DNA from 3 places in the Gordonia jacobaea genome. Region 2 is predicted to be linked to each of the others. Evidence: riboswitches for the same ligand, from Rfam matches in the RefSeq annotation. Region 2 holds a riboswitch; each other region holds the start of a gene.

Region 1 (7,605 bases), on a different contig from region 2:
CGTGCTCGGCGCGTTGTTGCTGGCGCTCGCGTGCTACCTCGGAGAGTTCGGCAATCTCACCGGCTTCGCAGTCGCCTTCCTCGGAGCCGCGTCGGTCTCGACGGGTGTGCTGATCGGCGCGCAACGCATTGTGCCGCAATTGGTCCGGTGGATGGGTGCCGCGTTCGGTGCCAGCGCACCGTCGATCGTGGCACGCAAGAACGCCGTGTCGGATCCACGACGGACGACCCGCTCCACGATCGGACTACTCGTCGGCGTGACGCTGGTGACCACCATCGCGTCGGGGATGAGCTCACTGACGAAGTCTATCCACAGCTGGGACATGCCAGCCGCCGAGATGGCAGAGACCGAACGCTCACTGTCGGTCATCACCGCGATTCTGCTTGCCATGATTGCGATCTCGGCGATCATCGCCGCCGTCGGGTTCGTGTCGACGATGTCGCTAACCGTGATCGGCCGCACCCGCGAGATCGGAATGCTGCGTGCCATGGGGTTCACGGCGAAGCAGGTGCGCGCAATGGTTGTCCGCGAGTCACTGGCGCTCAGCGGAACCGCAGTGATCGCCGGCCTGGTACTCGGCATCATCTTCGGCACCGTCGGCAGCCAGTCGCTCATCGGCAAGGCGACGTCGGGCATCCCCGTCGGACTGCCCTGGGGTGCACTCGTCGCAATCATCGCAGGCACCGCCGTCGTCGTGATCGCCGCATCGCTGCCGCCGAGCCGTCGCGCCGTCGCCGTCGCCCCCGTCGACGCGCTCGCGGTGGCGTGAGGGCTCAGGCGTGTTGATCTGCGGTCTGCCCGGCCCGCCTGCGGTCTGCCCGGCCCGCCTGCGGTCTGCAAGAAACACGTGTTTCTGACATCTGCGCGCGAAGTTCCGCTCGCGGGTGTCAGTTACACGTGTTTCTGGCGTCGGCGCCCGGACGGACTACCAGGCGTTCTTCGTTGCCATGCCGTCTGCTGTATGTCAGCACTGCCCTAGCCGAAACGCTCGGTCCTGATCCGTGCGGCGTCGTGCCCGGCGTCGAGCATCGCTTGAGCACAATGTTCGACGAACCCGTTGGGTCCGCAGATGTAGACGATGGGTTCCCGCTCGGGTGGGAACGTCACCGCGGCGAGTTCGTCGACGGTCACGCGTCCAGGTCGACGACGCTCCTCGTCCGCAGCGACTCGTGTGTGAAAGATGTTGACAGGCAACCGATTGTGCGCGACCAACTGATCCAACTCGTCGGCGAAGTAGCGGCGGCTCGGCTCCCGTAACGAGTACACGAGGTTGAAGGGCGTCAACGGGGCGCTCACCTCGCGGAGTCGGATCATCGACATGAGCGGCACAATCCCCGACCCGCCACCGATGAGTTGGACCGGCCACGTCTGCGACGGTTCCCACGTAAACCACAGCCCGTTGGGTCCGCTGATCTCGAGCGGTTCTCCTACTTCGACGACGTCGACGAGGTACGGGGACTCCTCGCCGTCGTCGACCTTCTCGACGGTCACCTCGATGGTGCGGCTCTCGCGGACATCGGAGAGCGAGTAGGGCCGGGCCGTCGAGTATCCGTCCTCTGCGGTGAGTCGGATGTCGATGTGCGAGCCCGCATCAGCGCTCATCGGTTCGCTGAGTGCGAGTCGCAGTGAACGCGCTGTGGGCGTTTGCATCTGCGCACCGACCACGGTCGTGATCTGCCAGTCCACGGTCGTCACTCCTTCGGTGTCCGGACGGCTGTCACGATTAGCCGCGTGGGGGCAGTGGTGTCACGAGTAGCGCTGCTCTAGCCAGGGGTCGCCGTAGATGTGGTAGCCGCGCTCCTCCCAGAAACCCGGCGCGTCGTCGGGCATGAACCGCAGGCGCCGAACCCATTTGGCACTCTTCCAGAAGTACAGGTGCGGAACGAGCAGTCGGACCGGCCCTCCGTGTTCTGGCGCAAGGGGCTCACCGTCGAAAGTGTCTGCGAGCCATGCCTTCCCGTCGGTGAGGTCGGCGAGCGGCACGTTGGTGGTGTATCCGCCGTAGCAGTGTGCCATCACGTAGGCGTCCGGCGCCCACGGCAGCGTCGACAACAAATCGTCGAATGACACGCCACGCCACCGTGTGTCGAACTTCGACCAGCGTGTCACGCAATGGATATCGGTCGTGACGTCCTGGTGCGGGAGGTCGCGGAAGTCGGACCAGTCGAGACTGTGCGCACGATGATCCGACGACTGGATCGTCAGCCGCCACCGGTCATGGGGCAGCGCCGGCGTCGGCTCGGCGGACAGCACAGGAAAGTCGACGGTCGAGTACTGCCCGGGCGGCAGCCGATCAGCCATCCGATCGCGACGCCCGACGAACCCCCGGTTCACTATCGCCATACGACCAAGTGTAGGCGCGCGCCGGGTCGTCGCAGTTCGACGGCGGAGCGGCGGTCTGAACGCCGCGCGGACGTGCGGGAAGTCGGGGAATGGTCGCTCGACCGTGCAGAAACTAGGGGAAACAGTCTGCCGCCGCGCAGGAAGTGGGGGAAGGAGCTCCACGAGGCACAGAAAGTAGGGGAAAGGATCTTTCGGTGGGTTCCTTCGCTTTCCTCGAGTTGTTCCTCGCGGAAAGGTCAGCAAGACGCGGAAAGAACCCTTCCCCTACTTCCCGCACGCCGAGGAGCACCGACTTCCCCTACTTCCCGCAGGCCGAGGAGCACCTACGTCCCTACTTCCCACGGACCGGCGCACCGCCAACGACCCCGCGACCAGCCCGCTCGCCGCGATCGCGAGGCAGTCCGTCGATCAGAACGTGCTCGGCGGGTTGACCGTCGACTTCTCGACGCCGGTATCCGGGACACCCCACTTGGCGAAGATCTTGGCGTAGTCGCCGGTCGCGATCAGCTTGTTCACGGCATCGGAGATCGGCTTGGCCAGGCCCGAGTCTTTGGCGGTGACGAATCCGACTGGTGTGGAGCTGATCTGGCCGAGGAACTTGGTTCCCTCGACGTGCTTCTCGTCGTACTTCAGGCTCAGTACGGGCCCGAAGAACAGGTCGACCTTGCCGTTCGCCAGACCCAGGAAGATGGGCGCCGTGTCGTTGAAGTACTGGACGGTCCACGGCTTCTTGCCGATCTTGGCACAGTCATCGACGTGCGAGCTCAGCAGCGTCTGGAAGGTCGAACCGGGCGTGGTGGCGATGGTGTAACCGCACACATCGGTGATGGTCGAGACCTTCTGTAGGTCAACGCGTTTCGAGCCGAGGAAGCCCTGGCCGTCGTTGAGGTAGGTCGAGAAGTCGAGGACCTTCTCGCGTTCGGCGGTGACTCCGAAATTCGCTTGTCCTACTTCATATTTCCCGTTCTGGACGCCGGGGATGATCGAGGCGAACGTTCCGTACTCCACGTTCCAGTTGACACCGAGGACCTTGCCGATCGCGTCACGCAAGTCCAGATCGAGTCCGACGTTCTTGTCGTCGACAACACCGCCGTGCGGCAGGCTCGACGTCCCGGGAGTCTGTGTGGTGCCGACGGTCAGGGTTCCAGCAGAGCGCACGCTCTCCGGCAGCTCAGCGCTGATCACATCGTCCTTGACGATCTTGCTGGTGATGTCCTGTGTCGGAACGGCCGACGCCTCTGCGGAGTTCACTGTGTCGTCCGACGACGATCCACAACCACTCAGCGCAATGCTCCCGACCACCGCACTGGCGGCCAACAGGGCGAGGATACGTGGGCGGTGCTTCATCGTTCTGGTCCCCTTGTCTGAATTCTTCTGTCTGGTAACTGGTTACGGCAGGAGGAAATGGCTCTGCCGTAACCGGCCTCGCGCGGGCTCACAGCACCGCGGAGAGAAACGCTTTCGTGCGCTCATGCTGCGGGTCGTCGAGAATCTCTGCGGGAGCGCCGGATTCGACGATGCGCCCGCCGTCGAGGAAGATCGCCTGGTCGGCGACTTCGCGGGCGAATCCGATCTCGTGCGTGACGATCACCATGGTCATGCCGCTGCGTGCGAGATCACGGATCACGGCCAGGACCTCGCCGACGAGTTCAGGATCGAGCGCGCTTGTCGGTTCGTCGAACAGCATGAGGCGTGGCTTGAGCGCCAAGGCTCGTGCGATGGCGACTCGTTGCTGCTGACCGCCGGAGAGCTGGCGCGGGTAGGCACTTTCGCGTCCGGCCATGCCGACACGTTCGAGCAGATCGTCGGCTCGTGCGACGGCTTCGCCGCGTGGGATGCCCGCGGCCAACGGTCCTTCGATTACGTTCTGCTGCACCGTCATATGACCGAAGAGGTTGAACTGCTGGAAGACCATCCCGATCGTGGAACGCTGACGCGCGATCTCACGATGGGACAGTTCGTGCAGCTTTCCCGACGAAGGCCGGTATCCGATGATCTCACCACCGACCTCGACGAAGCCGCTGTCGGGCTTCTCGAGGTGGTTGATGCAGCGCAGCAGCGTCGACTTACCCGAGCCCGACGGTCCGAGCAACACCGTCACAGTGCCCCTCGGGACGTCGACGTCGATGCCGTCGAGGACTTTGTGGAGTCCGAAGCTCTTGCGCAGTCCTCGGATTCGGACTAGGGGTAGCGTCTCGTCGTACTCTGTATCGTCACGCAGGGCTGCGGTTTTCCCGCGGCGCGTCGTCGAAAAGCTCACGCACCCACCGCACCTTCGTTACGACGATCAAACCTGCGAAGGTCGGTGCGCACCCGCCCGAACAGCGGAAGGTTCTCGCGGACCGTCGTCCAGAACCCTTGTTGCGGTCGGCGATTGCCGCGCGAGTAGTGACGTTCGACGAAGTACTGCCCGACGGAGAGCACACTGGTGACGATGATGTACCAGATGGTCGCGACCAGCAGCAGTGGCAGGATCAGGTAGTTCTGCTGGTAGATCAATTGCACGGAGTAGAGCAGGTCTTGGACGGCGATCACACTGACGATCGATGTCGCCTTGAGCAGTCCGATGAGCAGATTGCCCGACGCCGGGACGATCGCCGGCATGGCCTGCGGCAAGATGATTCGACGGAAGATGCGATACCGACTCAGCCCCAAAGCTTCTGCCGCCTCGGCCTGACCACGGTCGACGGACAAGATGCCTCCCCGCACGATCTCGGCTGCGAACGCCGCGACATCTAGGGTCAATGCGACGAACGCAGCGAGCACGCCCGAGAACAAGTGCGCCGTATCGGCTTTGACGAACTCCGGACCGAACGGAATCCCCAGTGACAGTTGCGGATACAGCGAGGCCAGCTCGTACCAGAAGAGCAACTGGACAAGCGGCGGAATCGATCGGATCAACCAGACGTAGCCCGCGCTCAGCGTCGACAAAATGCGATTCGACGACAGGCGCATCACGGCGAGCAGAATCCCCAATGCGAAGCCGCACACCATGACTGACGCAGTCAGCCACAAGGTCAGGCCGAGGCCGCGCAGGATTGATGCATGGAAGAAGTAGTCGCCGACCACATCCCACTGGAACCGCGGGTTGGTCAGGAGCGTGTGCACCAGCATCGCTGCGAGAACCAGGAAGACGGCGCTACTCACCCACTGGCCGGCCTTACGCGCCTTGACCAGCTTGGCCGAAAGCAGTTCTGCGTCACGCGGTTCGCTGGTCAGCGGACGCGAGTGCGCAGCGGAAAGTTCAGCTGTCACAGGTATCGGTCTTCGTTCCTCGGTGTCGTTGTTACGGCAGCGGCGAGTGCCTGCTTCCGTCGGGTTGTCACCTGGAGCACCCCACCACGACGGAGGGTTGCTGGCCAGCAAGCCAGGGCTGGGCGCTGACACTCATAACCGACGCCACGTTAGTGCCAGGTCGCAGACGCGCCGAGGGTATGAATCTGCGAGATTCTTAGGGTCGCGAAGTGGTAGGTCGGGTTGTTCGCGGAGGCGTCGACTCTGGTGCAACACATATCGTGGGCACAACGTCGACACGAGGAGACCTGATGGCCGAGCTATTCGAGATCACCCGTCTGATCTACGCCGAACCGTCGGCGATCTTTGAGCTTCTGACCACGCCAGAAGGCCACGTCGCCATCGACAGCTCAGGCATGTTGCAAAGTGCGGAAGGATCGCCCGTCAGCGCTGTGGACGACGAGTTCGTCGTCCACATGGATCGCGAGTCGCTCAACGACCTCCCGATGGGCAAGTACGACGTACGGGTGATCATCACGGCCTTCGAGAAGGACCGGTGGATCGAATGGACGATCATCGGAACCGTTCGACCGCCACTCGATCATCGCTACGGCTACCGGCTCGAACCGACTGACGACGGCACGCTCGTCACGTCGTACTACGACTGGAGCCGCGTGACCAACGAGGACATCAAGGGCCGGTTCCCGATCATCCCCGAGGCCGGGCTGCGCGCGACGCTCGGGATTCTGGCGCGGACGGTTGAGAATCGTTAGCGTCCCGCCGACGTCGACCTCACTTCAACGACGCGTCGTCGCCCATCACGGCGCCCTCCCGGCGAGGATCCGCCCCGCCAAGCCAGCCGTTACCTGAGCGCTGCAGTGCGCTGAGCCCGCTCGACTGATCGTCGACCGACACCTGTTCTCCGCGTTCGCGCAGTCCCTTGACGAGTGGATCGTCGGCGCCGTCGTTGGCGGTGTTGACCAGTGGGTGTTCGCCACCGACATTCGACGTCGGGGTGTTGGCTGTGCCGAAGTCGATCATCGATACCGCCTGCTGCGGGTTCAGGTTCCAATCCAGCATTCCGACAAGTGTTTTGACGACGAACTGGATGATCACGGAGCCGCCGGGCGATCCGAGCGCGGCCGTCAGGGTGTCCGGCTCACCGTTGGCTCCTGGCTGCATGACGAGGGTCGGTGCCATCGATGATCGCGGGCGCTTGCCCGGCGAAACCCGGTTGGCGAGAAGCGCCCCGGTCTCGTCGCGCGGCTCTGCGGAGAAGTCGGTGAGCTGGTTGTTGAGGATGAAGCCGTCGACCATGTGGAAGCTGCCGAACGCCGATTCGACGGTGGTCGTCATCGACGCCACGTTGCCGTACTTGTCGGCGACGGTGATGTGGCTGGTTCCGTGTTCTGTGCCTGTGTAGGAACCGAGCGGGACCTCACCGAGATCTCCGGGTTGTGCCTTACCGAGCGACGTGTTCGGTTTGATCAGTGCCGCACGCTGTTTCAGGTAGGTCGGATCGAGCATCGTCGCAACACCCTTGCCCGGCAACGGGATGAAGTCGGGGTCGGCGATGTACTTGTCGCGGTCGGCGTAGGCGAGGCGCTCGGCCTCGTTGACCAGATGCACCGCTTCGGGATTCGGGTGCCCGCCGTCGCGGTCGACGCCGGTCGGCCCCATCGACGGAATGTCGAAGTTGGAGAGGATGCCCATCGTCGCGGCGACAGTGATGCCGCCCGACGACGGTCCGGGCATCGCAACAATGCGGTGGCCTCGATACTCGGTGGAGACTGGTTCGCGCCGCATGGCCTTGTAGTTCTTGAGGTCGTCGGTGGTGAGCAGACTCGGCGTCATACCGTTCGACGTCGAGCCGGCCTTCGCGACGATCGCGTCGGCGATGGCTCCGGTGTACAGGGCTTGTGCGCCGTCGGTTCCCAACGCGCCCAACGTTTTCGCGTACGCGGGGTTGGTCAGTCGTGTTCCGGCGGTCTTCGGCGTGCCGTCCGGATTGAGGAAGTACGAGCGCGC
Region 2 (7,605 bases):
CGCCATGACCGGCGCGCGAGTACATTGCTAGGCGACGAAACTCCCGGCCAGCAGTGCGTTCGGGATAGGCGACAACAGAGAGCGGAAGGTGTGCAGGGCATGACCTATGCAGGCGATCTGACTCCCCAGCAGGCCTGGGAGATGCTGGAGACCGACCCCAACACGGTTCTGGTCGACTGTCGCACCACGGCGGAATGGGCATTCGTCGGCGTTCCGGATCTGGAAGTCATCGAGAAGAACGCCGTCTTCGTCGAGTGGAACACCTTTCCCGACGGGTCGCCCAACCAAGCATTCATCGCGGAACTGCGCGATGCGGGTATTCGTGACGACAACGAAGTGATCTTCCTGTGCCGCTCGGGTCATCGCTCGATCGGAGCCGCCGAGGCCGCGACCGCAGCGGGAATCACCAAGGCGTACAACGTTCTCGACGGATTCGAGGGTGGGCTCGACGAGAACGACCACCGCGGTGCCGTCGGGTGGCGTGCGTCGAATCTTCCGTGGAGGCAGTCGTGAGTCACGAACTGCCAGAAGGCGTTTCCTTCGACACCCTCGCCGTCCGCGGTGGCCTGGCTCGCTCCGGCTTCTTCGAGACCTCCGAGGCGCTCTATCTCACCAGCGGCTACGTCTACGACTCCGCGGAAGCGGCCGAGCGCGCATTCACCGGTGAGGACGAGCGATTCGTCTACTCCCGCTACGGAAATCCGACGACAGCCATGTTCGAGGAGCGACTGCGCCTGCTCGACGGCGCTGAGGCATGCTTCGCGACGGCGAGCGGCATGGCCGCGGTGTTCGTGGCGCTCGGTGCGCTACTGAAGGCGGGCGATCGCCTCGTCGCGGCGCGCAGCCTGTTCGGTTCGTGCTTCGTGGTGTGCAACGAGATCCTGCCGCGCTGGGGCGTCGAAACGGTTTTCGTCGACGGCGAGGACCTCGACCAATGGGAGCAGGCGCTGTCGACGCCGACCGACGCAGTGTTCTTCGAGACGCCGTCGAATCCGATGCAGACTCTCGTCGACGTCGCGAAGGTTTCTGAGCTTGCTCACGCTGCGGGCGCAAAGGTGGTGTTGGACAACGTCTTCGCCACACCACTACTGCAACGTGGGTTCGACCTCGGCGCCGACGTGATCGTCTACTCGGGTACCAAGCACATCGACGGCCAGGGCCGCGTGATGGGCGGTGCGGTGTTGGGAACCAAGGAGTACATCGACGGTCCGGTGCAGACTCTGATGCGTCATACCGGTCCCGCGTTGAGTCCGTTCAACGCGTGGACGCTGCTCAAGGGGCTCGAGACCATGCGCCTGCGCGTCGACGCATCGGTGGCGTCGGCGTTGCGGATCGCCGAATTCCTCGAGGCCGACCCACGCGTGCGGTGGACCAAGTACCCGTTCATCACATCGCATCCGCAGTACGACCTCGCGACCAAGCAGATGTCGGGCGGCGGCACCGTCGTGACGTTCGAACTCAATGACCACGACGGCGTCGACGGCAAGAAGCGGGCATTCGAGGTGCTCAACGCGTTGCAGGTCATCGACATCTCGAACAATCTCGGCGACTCCAAGTCGCTCATCACCCACCCCGCCACGACGACGCACCGCGCGATGGGTCCGGATGGTCGGGCGGCGATCGGGCTCAGCGACTCGGTGGTGCGACTATCGGTCGGGCTCGAGGGCGTCGACGACCTGCTCGGCGATCTGGATCAGGCGCTGGGCTGACTCGTCGCCCGTAGGTCGCGCAGCACTTCTCGAACCATGCGCACCGATGCGTCGTCGAGGACGTTGCCGAACTCGATGACGCGTACCCGCTGCGAGAGCCGGTCGGCGAGTTCTGCTGTCTCGCTGGGGATCACGACGACGTCGAGTCCTGCGAGCTCGTCGTCGGAGGTCCCGTCGAGCATCGTGACGTCTGTGATGCCCGCGGCTGAGAGCGAATCCCGCACGCTCGCAGCCTGATCGGCGGTGTTGTACCAGAGCCCGACCTTCTGCTCGGGCGGGACGTCGGCGATCTGCATGAGCGTGCGGACGTGCGGCGCGACGACAATGGCCACCACCTCGGCGCGATCACTCATCAACCCGCGGACCTGCGCGAGGTGGAAGAACGTGGTGAGTACCAGGTCTGCTGGGACGGCGTCTGGGTCGAAGTGGTCGAGCACGAGCGGAGTGACCCGAATGCCGAGCTTCTCGGTGAGTTCGTCTGCGAAGTAGTCGGCGCGGTCGTCGTTGCACTCGACGAAGTACACGCGAGGTGAATCGGATTGTGTGACAGCGAGATTCAGCGCGAGATCGCCGATTTCGGTGGGGGAGAGCCCGAGCTGCAGGCACTCGTCGACCGCGAGTTGCAGTGTCTCGCGGGCGGTATCGCGTGCTTCGGACCGCGGCTGCGTCGACGTCGCGGCGAGCACGACCATCCCGCCGCGGCCCCGCGATTCGACAAGCCCGGCCGCGCGTAGGTCGCCGTAAGCCCTGGCGACGGTGTTCCGGTTGATGCCGAGATTGTCGGCGAGCATGCGGGAACCGGGTAGGCGGTCGCCGGCGCCGAGCTGGCCCATCTCGATCATGAAGGTCAACTGGGTGACGATCTGCCGATAAATGGGCATGTCAGAGTGCTCGCTGACGCTGATCGGCGGTTGAGGTCCCATCGGGGTCGTGTGCTCCTGAAAGATGAATGTCCTAACCGACTATGCCATAGTTGGATGATCCGCACGACCGATCTGAGGACGACCATGACAGACGACGCCTTCTGGGATGCCGCCCAGCGACACCTGATCCGCTACATCCCTGCGTTCACTCCGCGCATCATCGAACGCGCCTCGGGGTCGTACGTCTACGACTCCGACGGCAACGCGATCCTCGACTTCACGTCGGGTCAGATGAGCGCCGTGCTGGGCCATTCGCATCCCGCGATCGTCGAAGCGGTATCGAATTCGGTTGCCACGCTTGACCATTTGTTCAGCGGCATGCTCAGCAGGCCCGTCGTCGACTTTGCTTCGCGGCTATCTACGACGCTGCCCGACAACCTCACGCGCACAGTGTTGTTGACCACGGGAGCCGAATCGAATGAGGCGGCGATCAAGATGGCCAAGCTCGCTACGGGACGCTACGAGATCGTCTCGTTCGACCGGTCGTGGCACGGAATGACCTCTGGCGCAGCGGCTGCCACGTTCTCGGCGGGGCGGCGCGGCTACGGCCCGACGCTGCCGGGCAACTTCACGCTTCCCACCCCGAACGCCTACCGCTCGCCGTTCCGCAACGCCGACGGGTCCTACGACTGGGAAGCCGAACTGGAGTACGGGTTTGCGGCCGTCGACACGCAGTCGAACGGCTCGCTCGCCGCGTGCATCGTCGAACCGATCTTGTCGTCGGGTGGCATCATCGAACTGCCCGACGGATACCTCGCGCGGCTGCGGCAGATGTGCGACGACCGGGGCATGCTGTTGATCCTCGACGAGGCGCAGACCGGACTCGGCCGCACCGGCACGATGTACGCATTCGAGCGCGACGGAGTTGGGCCGCACATTCTTACGCTCTCGAAGACTCTCGGCGCGGGCCTACCCGTCGCGGCCGTCGTGACGAGCGCGGAGATCGAAGACCGTTGCGCAGAGCGAGGATTCCTGTTCTACACCACGCACGCGTCCGACCCCCTCGCCGCGACCGTTGCCCTCACGGTGCTCGACGTGATCGAACGAGAGGGACTCGTCGAGCGTGCAGCCAAGCTCGGAGATGTTCTGCGCGAGAGGCTGATCGGGCTGCGCGACGACGTCGAGGTTGTCGGCGACGTCCGCGGCCGCGGACTACTGCAGGGCGTCGAGCTCGTGACCGACAAGGCGTCGCGCACACCTGCGGATGCGTTGGGCGCCAAGGTGACTGCCGCCTGCCTTGAGCGCGGACTGCACATGAACATCGTCCAGCTACCCGGCATGGGCGGCATCTTCCGCATCGCTCCGCCGCTGACGACCAGCGACGACGAACTCCACCGGGGCCTCGACATCCTGACCGACTCCCTCGCCGCGTCGCTCTGAGTGCGGGTGGTTCGGCGCGGGGGTGTGGGCTCCACGACGCGGGCACGCACCCACTACCCCGACGTCAACCGAGCTCGTCGACGCCGAGCGCGCGCAGGACGGTCGCGAGCTTCGCCGACGTCTCGTCGAGCTCCGCCTGCGGCTCCGACCCGGCGACGATGCCGCCGCCGGCCCAGGTGCGGACATGGCGACGGTCGTCGGACAGTTCGAGCGAACGGATGGTCACCATCCACTCGCCGTCGCCCGCGGAGCCCGACCATCCGACGGCGCCCGCGTAGAATCCACGACGCTCCTCGTGATTCGAGATGAACTGTGCTGCAACATCTCCCGGTGTTCCGCACACCGCTGGTGTTGGGCTCAGCAGCAGTGCGAGGTCGAGGGCGGTGATCGTCGGATCGGTCAGTACCCCGCGAATCGGTGTTGTCAGGTGCCACATCTCGCCGGTCGAGACCAGCGACGGCTGGTCAGGCACGTCGAGTTCGCGACAGATCGGCTCGAGCGCGTCGCGGAGATGGTCGACGACGAATGCGTGCTCGGCCCGGTCCTTCGTCGAGGCCAGTAGTGCCCGGCCGGCAGCATGATCGACGTCGGGGTCTGCTGAGCGAGCCGCCGATCCCGCGTAGGGGCGGCACGTAACCTCGAGACCTTGCTTGCGCAGCAATACTTCTGGGCTCGCTCCGATGAGCCATCGAGCTCGCGGGTCGGTGTGCTCGTCGACGCTGAGGTCGACGAGAAACGCAGAGTGCTCGGCGTTTCCGTACGCCAGGGCTTCGAGAAGTCGGTCCGGGTCGACGGGAGGTTCGACGTCGAATTCGACGGCGCGCGCGAGCACGACCTTCGACAACGCCCCCGCGTCGATCTCGTCGATGGCACGTGCGACCCGGTCCCGATGCGTCGCGGCGTCGGGAATCAATGTGACGCACTCGGCGTGAGCAGGCTCCGGCGCTTGCCCCACGATCGCCGAACCGCTGTGCGTGATGGTTTCGGGAACCAGCAGCGCGGCGTCGTCGGCGGCTGTGAACCCGATCGCCCCGGTGACGGCGCCGATGCGCCCGGAACGCAACGCCTCGGCAGCCTCGGTGGCGTCGGTGAATCCCGCGGACGCGCCACGTGCTCGAACGGTGCCGTGCGGCCTGGACAGGACGAAGACCTCCGAAGCTGGCATGGATTCACGCTACCGGTTGCGTGGAAGCGCAACCGCGCACAGACCGGCGAGGCCGGCGTACAGAATCGGAGTCATTAGCGCGCTCGGTGATCGCGCCCTCGGCGGCCTTTCGTGCACGCTGAGTGAAAGTTGACAGCTCAGCGTCGCGTCGGTGATCCTTGGAACAGGTCATGAGTGCCAGCGACAAGCCCCGGCTAGCTGGTCGGCAACCCTCCTCCGCGGTGGGGTGCTCCGGGTGACGACCTGGCCGTGTCCAGGGTGGGTACGGCAAGCGTGGATTCCAAGGAGACTATTCGATGACTGCTGTCGTCACCCGTTCGCACACCGAGTTTTCGCAGGCCAAGGCTGTTTCGCCTGTGCAGACCCCAACTATCGCCCCACTTGCCGACGTCGTCGGAGCCGCCGAATGCGCGCCGCTTTCCGACGGTACGACGGTGCGCTACGCCAACTTCGACTACGCCGCCAGCGCCCCGGCGCTCACCGCGGTGGCGCAGGCCGTTGCCGACTCGCTGAGCACTTACGCCAGCGTGCACCGTGGTGCGGGGCATCTGTCGCAGGTCACGACGCGTCGCTACGAGGAGTGCCGCGAGACAGTTCGACGCTTCGTCCGTGGTCGCGCCGACGACGCCGTCGTGTTCACTCGCAACACCACCGACGCGATCAACCTCGCGGCGCATGTGACGCCCGGCGACGTTGTCGTTCTCGACATCGAGCACCACGCGAACCTGCTTCCATGGGTCGAACGCAAAGACAAGTGGACGCGCATCGTCGAAGTTGCATCGACCATCGACGAGACTCTCGCCGCCGTCGAGCGTGAACTCGCGGCCAAGCCCGCCGCGCTACTTGCGGTGACCGCGGCGTCGAACGTGACCGGCGAGGTCCTCCCGATCTCGCGACTCGCGTCGATTGCGCACCGGCACGGCGCCCGAATCCTCGTCGACGCCGCGCAACTCGTTGCTCACCGCCCGGTGTCGATCGTCAGTCACGGCATCGACTACCTCGTCTTCTCGGGCCATAAGCTCTACGCGCCGTTCGGCGCGGGTGTGCTGATCGGACGCACCGACTGGCTCGACGCCGCGCAGCCGTACCTGGCGGGCGGCGGTGCAACTGCAGACGTCGACGTCGAGGCCGGTTGCGCGTCGGTGTCGTGGCACACGGGTGCAGCGCGTCACGAAGCGGGATCTCCTAATGTGTTGGGCGCCATCGCGATCGCCGCCGCATGCGACGCGATCACCGACCTCGGACACGAGTGGATCGGCGCACACGAGGCGTACCTGTGCGCACAACTCGACGCCGGACTCGCCGAGATCGACGGAGTCACCCCCTTGCGTGTCTTCGACGACGACCTCGAGCGCGTCGGCATCGCAGGCTTCACCGTCGACGGCCATAGCCCGCGCGAGGTGGCGGAGTACCTGAGTTCGGAACACGGCATCGGTGTGCGCGACGGAAAGTTCTGCGCGCACCCGTTGCTCGACCGACTCGGTTATCCCGACGGCGCTGTACGCGCGAGCTTCGGACTCGGCAGCTCGTCCGACGACGTCGACCGCCTGCTCCACGCGCTGCGCTGCCTGAGCGATCGCGGCGCCGACGCCCCCGACATCCACCACCGAAAGGCACACTCGTGACGATCCAATCGAGTTCTCCGACAGACGTTCTCGCCGACCAGCTCCTTGCTGCCGACACCGGCGTCATCACCATCGGCCGCCCGGCACTGCGGGTTGCGATCGTCGGCGACGCCGGTGCCGCCGAACTGCCGATCGTCGTGCGACGTTCGACGCTGCGCGACGCCCAGCGCACTCGCTCGCTACTGCGGGCAGGCACCCGTGACACCGCGAACTTCTCGGTAGCACTGGCAGTCGAGGTTGCGATTGCACCGCATCCGGGGTCGGCGCGCGCGTCTGTCGCCTCGGTGTCGGTTGCGGGCTCGGCGGTGACGTCTGCCGGCGATCCCGCAGAAACCGTGCGTTACGTCGGCACCCCGCACGGCCTGGCCACACTGATCCGCGACATCTACGCGGCCGAGGTCGCCGACGCCGTGCTCATCGTTCCGATCGACGGCTCGGCCACCGAGCACCGCGTGCGCGCAGAGGTGCTGCCGCAGTTCGAGTCTCGCCGCGCTGCGTGATCTCGACAAGCTCGATCAGCGGGTAACAAGCTGATCAGCGGGTGGTGATCTCGACAAGCTCGATCAGCGGGTTGGGCTGGATCGGCGGGTTGGGCTCGGTCGGCGGTTGGTGATCTCGACAAGCTCGATCAGCGGGTGGGGCTCGGTCAGCGGGTTGGGCTCGATCAGCGGGCGGCGTAGGCGCGGGCCAGGTCGAGGCGCTGCCACGACTGTGCGCCGGGGTGCTGGTCGTCGAGTGGGTATCCGGCCGGGTAGGCGGTGCGGCTTAGTAGGTCGGTGGCCTGCGCGCGGGTGAGGCGAGGA
Region 3 (7,605 bases), on a different contig from region 2:
ATGTGGCTGTGTGCCGGGCAGCCGAGCGTCGGGCAACAGCCAACGCCACACCCAGTACGACGATGCCGGCAACCGCGAGTCCTGCCCCGAGGACCGACGGCGCTCGGTACCCGAACCCCGCGGCGATCACCACGCCACCGAGCCACGCACCGAGTGCGTTCGCAATGTTGAGCGCTGAATGGTTGAGCGCCGCGGCCAGCGTCTGAGCGTCTTCGGCCACGTCCATGAGACGCGTTTGCAGTGCGGGCACCATCGCCGTCGCACTGACCCCGACGAGGAAGGTCAGCGGAACGGCCGCCCACGGCGACGCGACGAATGCGGCAAACAATCCGAGCACCACCGCTGTCGCGACGAGTCCCACGAAAATGGCGCGCGGCACACTCGAATCGGCGGCGGCACCGCCGACCAGGTTGCCGACCACCATGCCGACGCCGAAGACCATCAACACCACCGGAACCCATCCGACCGAGATACCCGTGAGGCTTGTCAGCGCCGTGTTGAGATACGTGTAGAACGCGAACATGCCGCCGAACCCGACGACACCGATCGCCAGCGTCAACCACACCTGAGGCCTGGTGAGAGCGCCGAGCTCGGTCATCGGATTGGTGACGGCCATGTCGTCGAGTGCGGGCAACGTGACGAACAGCGCACCGATCGTCACGATGCCGATGATCACGACGACCACGAAAGCTGCTCTCCAGCCGAGACTTTCGCCGAGCCAGGTCGCCAACGGCACACCGAGGACATTGGCAACAGACAACCCGAGGAGAACCAGACCGACCGCCTTGGCACGGTTGCGAGGTCCGGCCAGGTGCGCAGCGACGAGAGCCGCGACACCGAAGTACGCGCCATGCGGGAGTCCCGCCACGAATCTCGCGACCATGAGGGTTGCGAAGTTCGGCGCCAGCACCGTCGCGGCATTGCCGACCGTGAATGCCACCATCAACGCGATCAACAGCGTGCGACGAGACATCCGCGCGGTCAGCGCTGCGATGAGCGGCGCCCCGACCACCACCCCGAGTGCGTAGGCCGAGACAACATAGCCCGCCGTCGGCTCGGAGACATGCACCGACGACGCGATGTTCGGCAACAAGCCCATCGCGACGAACTCCGTGGTGCCGATCCCGAAACCGCCCAGCGCCATCGCCAGCATGGCGAACCGACGAGTTGTGTCGGAGTGGACGACATTACTGCTGGTCCCGTCCGTGTTCGTCTCGGTTGGGGTGGTTGAGGACATTCACGCTGCAACGAGCACGCCAGGGGGCGTGATTCCGCCGTCGACGGTGAATTCGTTCACACCCGCCCGGCGCGGGGCCGGAGTCAGGCGGCTGGTGCGCCCTCCGCCGCTGGTTTCGGTGTCGCACTCTCCGCCGACGTTGCATGCGGCGTCGAGGCACCGGGTGTCGACTCGTCAGATGTCGACGTGTCGGCTGTTGGCTTGTCGGGTGTTGACGTGTCGGGTGTTGGCTGGGGCGCCGACGACTCTGGTGCAGGCGCCTGCGCGCCGCCGGGATTCTCGCTCGGCTGTGACGACTCCCCGCCCAGGTGCGGTTGGGGTTGCGGCGAGTCGCTGACAGTCGGAGGCGTCGACCCGGCTCCGGTGCCCGTCCCGTCAGCTGCGCCGTCGCCACCAACGCCGGCCGAATCGTCGACGACTTTGCCGCCAGAGGGACCCTCAGTGCCGGTGGAGCCCTCATCCCCGGTGCTGACCCCAGCTCCGGTGGTGCCGAGCCCTTCGTGGTCACCGACGTTCTTCTCCGTGACCACGGTCCCCGAGGCTTCGGCGATCTTCTCCGATGCCGACAGCGCCATCAGCGACTCGGTGTGGCTGGTCGTCGTCGGTGGAGTGCGCAGCGACGCGAGCCACTCTTCGAACGCGACAAGCGAAGGTCGGTACGCGGGTCCGGGAATGCCTGTGACATCGCGGCCGGTCAGTGTGTAGGCCCAGAACTTTCCGAAGTTCAGCGGCATCGACGCGATGCTCCTGACGCTGGTCCTCAACGCGTCGACGCCCTGCCCCCAGAGCACCGGATTCCATGTGAACAATCCTCGTGCCATGTCCTGGAACGTGTAGACGTCGGTGAGTACACCGCCGTAGCCGAGTTGGGGCAACTGCGGGAACCAACCCATGGCCCACCGGATCGGCGGCTGGAAGTCGGCCAGTGTGATGCCGAGGATGTCCGGGAACTTCCACCGCTTGCTCACGAGGTCGGGCACGGTCCAGCCGAGACCGAGTTTGTCGACGAACTGCTGGGTGAGGACCCACGCCGACGACGGCACGACGAGCTGACACGTACTGACCTGGCCAGTGGTGTTCTCGCAGTGCAACGGCTTGACTCCCCATGCGTCCCACAGGGCCCCGTTGGTCGCTGCCAAATACATGTAGAGCGGGTACAGACCATGCTTGACCCAGTAACCCGCGAAGCCATCGAGGGCACCGAGCGGATCGTGGAGCGGATCGGGCAGGTCGCAGATCGGATCGCCCGTGAAGCACACGGAGGTCACCGGAATTCCGCCGAAGTCGTCGACGCCGCGTCCGCCCGCCATGGTCAGTCCGGGGATCACGCCGATCAGAACGCGTTCGATGCCCTGTCCGTAGAGAGTTCCCGCTTGCCGCGGATCGGAGTAGAGCAGTCCGGAAACCATGCTCGGTGAGATCTCGTGTCCAGAAGTATTGCCGGTGCCGATGCCGGTGAGCACGTCGCCGGCGATTCCCGCGCCCTGCGAGTACCCGACGATCACGACCGGTTTGCCATCACACTGCGCCTGATAGCTCGCGACTGTCGACATCGTTGCCGCGACGCCCTGCGACTGACTGTCGTCGAAGCCGAAGGCACCCAACGGCCAAATCGACGCCGGATACTCGACGCGCTCGACGGTATAGCCGGCGTACTGCGGCTGACGCGTGACGCCGTCGAGCAAATGCGCCTGGGGATCCCACGTACCGCCGACGAAGACGAGTGCGCCGTTGCCACAATCGGCGCCGGCCTCGGCTCGCGCGACACCCGCGCCGGAAGTCTGGCCTATCGCGAGGAGAACCGCTGCGACTGCGGCGAGTCCGAGTGTGCTCGCCGCCCTGATCGATCGCCTGAAACCGAAGTGACCACCCATGCGTTCTCCACCAATCCGGCCGGTTCTGCCGTGTCATCGCGACGTGGTCGGAATCGGAGTTTGCCGACCCCTCGCGAATGATCGGATCGTAGAAGTCTGTGACCCACGCCACGGCAGAAACCGACGATCGCGCGGCGAACCGTCGATAAAGAACGTCAAATTCGACTGTTCGGACTACACGAGAAGGCATTCTTCGGGGCCATTCGCCGCCGACGAGCACCGCGGCCGCAACGACGCCTTGTCCAGCCCAAGAACCAGCCTGCGTCGGAGGGTTCTCACTTCATTTCGACCGTGTTATATCCTTGACGCCAGGTCATGAGTATCAGCGCAAAGCCCCGGCTCGCTGATCGGCAACCCTCCAACCGCGGTGGGGTGCTCCGGGTGATGACCGGGTTGTGGGACCCCGCTCCTCGATGATCTCCATCGAAGATGGTTTCGGGTCCCCGGCAAGCGCGGGTCCGAAGGTCGGACCCCAACAGGGTCGTCGTGCCCTGCCGACCGTAGAAAGTGACGCATATTCAATGTCTGACGTCGACGTCGACCAGAACCCAGCCGACAACTGGAGTTTCGAGACCAAGCAGATCCACGCGGGCCAGTCAGCCGACGCGGCAACCAACGCCCGCGCGCTACCGATTTACCAGACCACGTCGTACACCTTCAACGACACCACGCATGCCGCGAACCTGTTCGGTCTTGCCGAGCCGGGCAACATCTACACGCGGCTGATGAATCCGACGCAGGATGTCGTCGAACAGCGTCTTGCCGCTCTCGAGGGCGGCGTCGCGGCGCTGCTCGTCGCTTCGGGCCAGGCTGCGGAGACGTACTCGATCCTCAACATCGTCGAAAACGGCGGGCACGTCGTGTCGAGTCCTCGGCTCTACGGCGGAACGTACAACCTGTTCCACTACACGCTGCCCAAGTTCGGCATCGAGGTCACCTTCGTCGAGGATCCGGAGGATCTCGACTCCTGGCAGGCCGCCGTGCGCGACAACACCCGCGCGTTCTACGGCGAGTCGATCTCCAACCCGAACAACGAGATCCTCGACATCGAGGGCATCTCGGAGGTTGCACACCGCAACGGCGTGCCGCTCATCGTCGACAACACCGTCGCCACCCCGTACCTGCTCAATCCGCTCGCCCATGGCGCCGACATCGTCGTGCACTCGGCCACCAAGTACATCGGTGGGCACGGAACCGCGATCGGCGGCGTGATCATCGACGGCGGCACCTTCGACTGGCGTGTCCAGCGCGACGGGAAAGACCTCTTCCCCGGTTTCACCACGCCCGATCCGAGCTACCACGGTGCGGTCTTCGCCGATCTCGGCGCTCCCGCGTACGCGCTCAAGGCCCGCGTGCAGTTGCTCCGCGACACCGGTGCAGCCATCTCGCCGTTCAACGCATTCCTGCTCGCCCAGGGTCTCGAGACCTTGAGCCTGCGGGTCGAGCGTCACGTCGCCAACGCGCAGCGCGTCGCCGAGTACCTCAACGACAACCCGCAGGTCGAAGAGGTCTACTACGCCGGCCTTTCGTCGTCGCCCTGGTACAAGCGTGGCCAGGAGCTCGCGCCGAAGGGACAGGGTGCGGTCATCGGCTTCGAGATCGCAGGCGGCGTCGACGCGGGCAAGCGGTTCGTCGAGGCGCTCACGCTGCACAGCCACGTCGCCAACATCGGTGACGTGCGCTCGCTCGTGATCCACCCGGCATCGACCACCCACAGCCAGCTGACCCCCGAGGAGCAACTCGCCGCGGGTGTCACCCCCGGCCTCGTCCGCCTCGCGGTGGGCATCGAGGGAATCGACGACATTCTCGCCGACCTCGACCGGGGTTTCGAAGCAGCCAAGTAAACAATTCAGAGCAAGGAGCGAGGACACCTGTGTCGGTGAGCATCGACCCGCAGACGGATACAGAGCAACGGCCGGACTGGGAGAACGCCCCGGACGGCCAGATGCTCAGCGCCCGTCTCGGGTCGATCTCACTCGACAACGGTGAGCAGATCGACGACGTGACCCTCGCTTTTCAGCGGTGGGGAAAATTGTCACCTACCCGCGACAACGTCATCCTCACGCTGCACGCCCTGACCGGCGACTCACACGTCACCGGACCCGCAGATGCCGCTCACCCCTCCCCCGGCTGGTGGGACGGTCTGATCGGTCCCGGCGCGGCAGTCGACACCGACGAATGGTGCGTCATCTCGGCGAACGTGCTCGGCGGATGCCGAGGGTCGACCGGGCCTGCATCGCTGGACTCCACCGGCCGACCGTGGGGTTCGAGCTTCCCGCAACTCACCGTGCTCGATCAGGTCCGCGCCGAAGTCGCGCTGATGGATCATCTGGGCATCGAGAGTATCGGCGCGGTCGTGGGCGGCTCGATGGGCGGAGCACGGGCACTCGAGTGGATCATCGAGTATCCCGAACGGGTTCGAAGCGCACTCGTGCTCGCCGTCGGCGCTCGTGCGACAGCCGACCAGATCGGCACGCAGACAACGCAAATCGCAGCCATCACGTCCGATCCGGCGTGGCACGGCGGCGACTATCACGGCACCGGCGAGTCGCCGACGACCGGAATGGGAATCGCTCGCCGGATCGCACACCTGACCTACCGCAGCGAACCGGAACTCGACGAGCGCTTCGCGAATGACGCTCAGGGCCAAGAGAATCCGCTCACCGGCGGACGTTACGCCGTGCAGAGCTACCTCGAGCACCAGGCGGGCAAACTCGTCGAGCGCTTCGATCCGGGCAGCTACGTCATTCTCAGCGAAGTACTCAACCACCACGACGTCGGGCGCGATCGCGGTGGCGTGACGGCAGCACTCAACGCCTGCGACGTTCCTGTGATCGTTGGCGGTATCGACTCGGATCGCCTGTACCCCTTGCGGTTACAGGTCGAGCTCGCCGAAGAACTCGGCAATTGCGTCGGAGGCCTACAGGTGGTGCAGTCCGACAACGGACACGACGGATTCCTCACCGAATTCGACGCCATCGGCGATCTACTCAAGCGCACAGTCGATCTCGCGCGTCGCTGAACGTTCGGGTACCTCAGGCGTTCGGGTACCTCAGGGCGTTCAGGTACCTCAGGGCGGGGGCAGCAGTCCGCCGGGAACCGGTGTCGTCGTGGTCGTGGTGGCAGGCGCCTGCCTGCCCGTGCCGGTACCACGCTGGTTATTCGACTGGGACGCATTGCCATTCGAACCAGCTTCCCCGGAGGGTTGCTGATTGCCTGGAGTGGGTGTCTGCTCGCCGGGAGCGGGCTCCCTCGACGGCGGGGCAAACTCCGGCGGCAGCAGATTCGGCGGAATCGTGATCCCCGGCGGCAGCGGCAAGGTGGGACGACTGGTCTCGGCGCTGGGTGGCCGCGTAGTCGTCGACGGCGTACTCGGACGCGCGGAGAGTGTGAGCGTCGACGGCGACGGCGTGGTCGGCGGCAGTTGCGTTGTCGCCCACCCGGGTCCGTCGTCCTCCCGGGCTGTGCGCGGAGCTTCGGCCGGCGTCGACGTGAGTTGCGTCGGTTCCTGTCTCGTCTCCGAGGGGACGACGTCGGCTTCGTCGGATGCGGTCGACATCGACGCCACTCGAGCACTCGAAGGCGATGGGATGTCGGTGGTATTCCCGGTGAGGGTCGACCCCACCGCGTACACCGTGAACATCGCTGCCGCGATGACCACGGCGGCGACAGCAATCGGCAGCGGCGAAAGCACACCCCTGCGCCTCCCGCCTCCCATAAAGGTCAGGCGACTCGGTGCCGCCGCCTGCTCGGACGAGAGCATCGCGGCACCCACAGCGGCGGTCTGTTCCGGGTTCGTCGGGACGATGACCTCGATGAGGCCGCCATCGGCATCCTCTTCGGGCACCATGTCGGCGATGGTCGGCAGGTTCGCCAGGCCACCGACAAGGACGATAGCGCACGCCGAATGCGTTGCGAGGTAACGGCTCAGCTCTTCGCGAGCGTCGAGCAGGAACGGACGAACCGCTGCGGCGAGCGTTGCATCGCCGATCCGGAACCGGCCGGCGGCGTCGGCAGTACCGTGCTCGCCCGACTCCTCCTTGGCAGTTCGGACGGCGCTACGCAACGCGTTGCGACTGAGTTTGCTCGAGAACGAACCACTCACGGCGCCTGCGTCGAGCACTTCGCGGACGATCGCGTCGTCGAGGGCGCGACCCGACAGCGCGCGCGAGTGTGTGATGTCGCCGATCGCTCCGGTCGAGGGATCGACGGTGTAGAGGGTCATGCCGGTGTCGCCGCAATCGACGACGACCACTGATCGATACCGACCGATCTGACCCGTTTCGGTCAGGCAGGCCGCCACGGCCTCCTCAACGGAGACGAGGTGGATCTGTCGGCGCGGACCCGATCCTGTCGAACCGACGAGTTCACGCCCGAGGTCGCCGCCTGCCGCGACGCCGATCGGTCCGACACGCCGGTCGGCACCTCGCGCAGCGTCGAGCATCAGGTCGATGCCTGCGTTGACCCTGCCCGCGGTGTCGTGGCCATCGCTGG

What was found. A riboswitch is a leader RNA that binds a small molecule or an ion and turns the genes downstream of it on or off. The one in region 2 is predicted to bind S-adenosylmethionine.
Region 1: linked by a shared signal. The riboswitch ahead of ACRVY7_RS17225 (amino acid ABC transporter permease) and the one ahead of ACRVY7_RS09020 (aminotransferase class V-fold PLP-dependent enzyme) in region 2 are both predicted to bind S-adenosylmethionine.
Region 3: linked by a shared signal. The riboswitch ahead of ACRVY7_RS00605 (bifunctional o-acetylhomoserine/o-acetylserine sulfhydrylase) and the one ahead of ACRVY7_RS09020 (aminotransferase class V-fold PLP-dependent enzyme) in region 2 are both predicted to bind S-adenosylmethionine.

Annotation. Positions count from the first base shown of each region.
Region 1 covers NZ_CBDRLS010000005.1:54,134-61,738, forward strand. The annotation lists gene ACRVY7_RS17200 (ABC transporter permease) at 1-769, shown strand, start outside; gene ACRVY7_RS17205 (FAD-binding oxidoreductase) at 976-1,650, opposite strand; gene ACRVY7_RS17210 (sulfite oxidase-like oxidoreductase) at 1,747-2,343, opposite strand; gene ACRVY7_RS17215 (transporter substrate-binding domain-containing protein) at 2,752-3,690, opposite strand; gene ACRVY7_RS17220 (amino acid ABC transporter ATP-binding protein) at 3,779-4,564, opposite strand; gene ACRVY7_RS17225 (amino acid ABC transporter permease) at 4,600-5,598, opposite strand; SAM riboswitch class IV at 5,621-5,738, opposite strand; gene ACRVY7_RS17230 (SRPBCC family protein) at 5,889-6,350, shown strand; gene ggt (gamma-glutamyltransferase) at 6,370-7,605, opposite strand, start outside.
Region 2 covers NZ_CBDRLS010000002.1:622,671-630,275, reverse strand. The annotation lists gene ACRVY7_RS09045 (rhodanese-like domain-containing protein) at 100-513, shown strand; gene ACRVY7_RS09040 (O-succinylhomoserine sulfhydrylase) at 510-1,709, shown strand; gene ACRVY7_RS09035 (GntR family transcriptional regulator) at 1,694-2,590, opposite strand; gene ACRVY7_RS09030 (aspartate aminotransferase family protein) at 2,717-4,012, shown strand; gene ACRVY7_RS09025 (isochorismate synthase) at 4,077-5,177, opposite strand; SAM riboswitch class IV at 5,344-5,457, shown strand; gene ACRVY7_RS09020 (aminotransferase class V-fold PLP-dependent enzyme) at 5,474-6,802, shown strand; gene ACRVY7_RS09015 (hypothetical protein) at 6,799-7,302, shown strand; gene ACRVY7_RS09010 (phosphatase PAP2 family protein) at 7,467-7,605, opposite strand, start outside.
Region 3 covers NZ_CBDRLS010000001.1:129,568-137,172, forward strand. The annotation lists gene ACRVY7_RS00595 (MFS transporter) at 1-1,237, opposite strand, end outside; gene ACRVY7_RS00600 (cutinase family protein) at 1,321-3,111, opposite strand; SAM riboswitch class IV at 3,423-3,570, shown strand; gene ACRVY7_RS00605 (bifunctional o-acetylhomoserine/o-acetylserine sulfhydrylase) at 3,633-4,955, shown strand; gene metX (homoserine O-acetyltransferase MetX) at 4,985-6,133, shown strand; gene ACRVY7_RS00615 (hypothetical protein) at 6,182-7,605, opposite strand, start outside.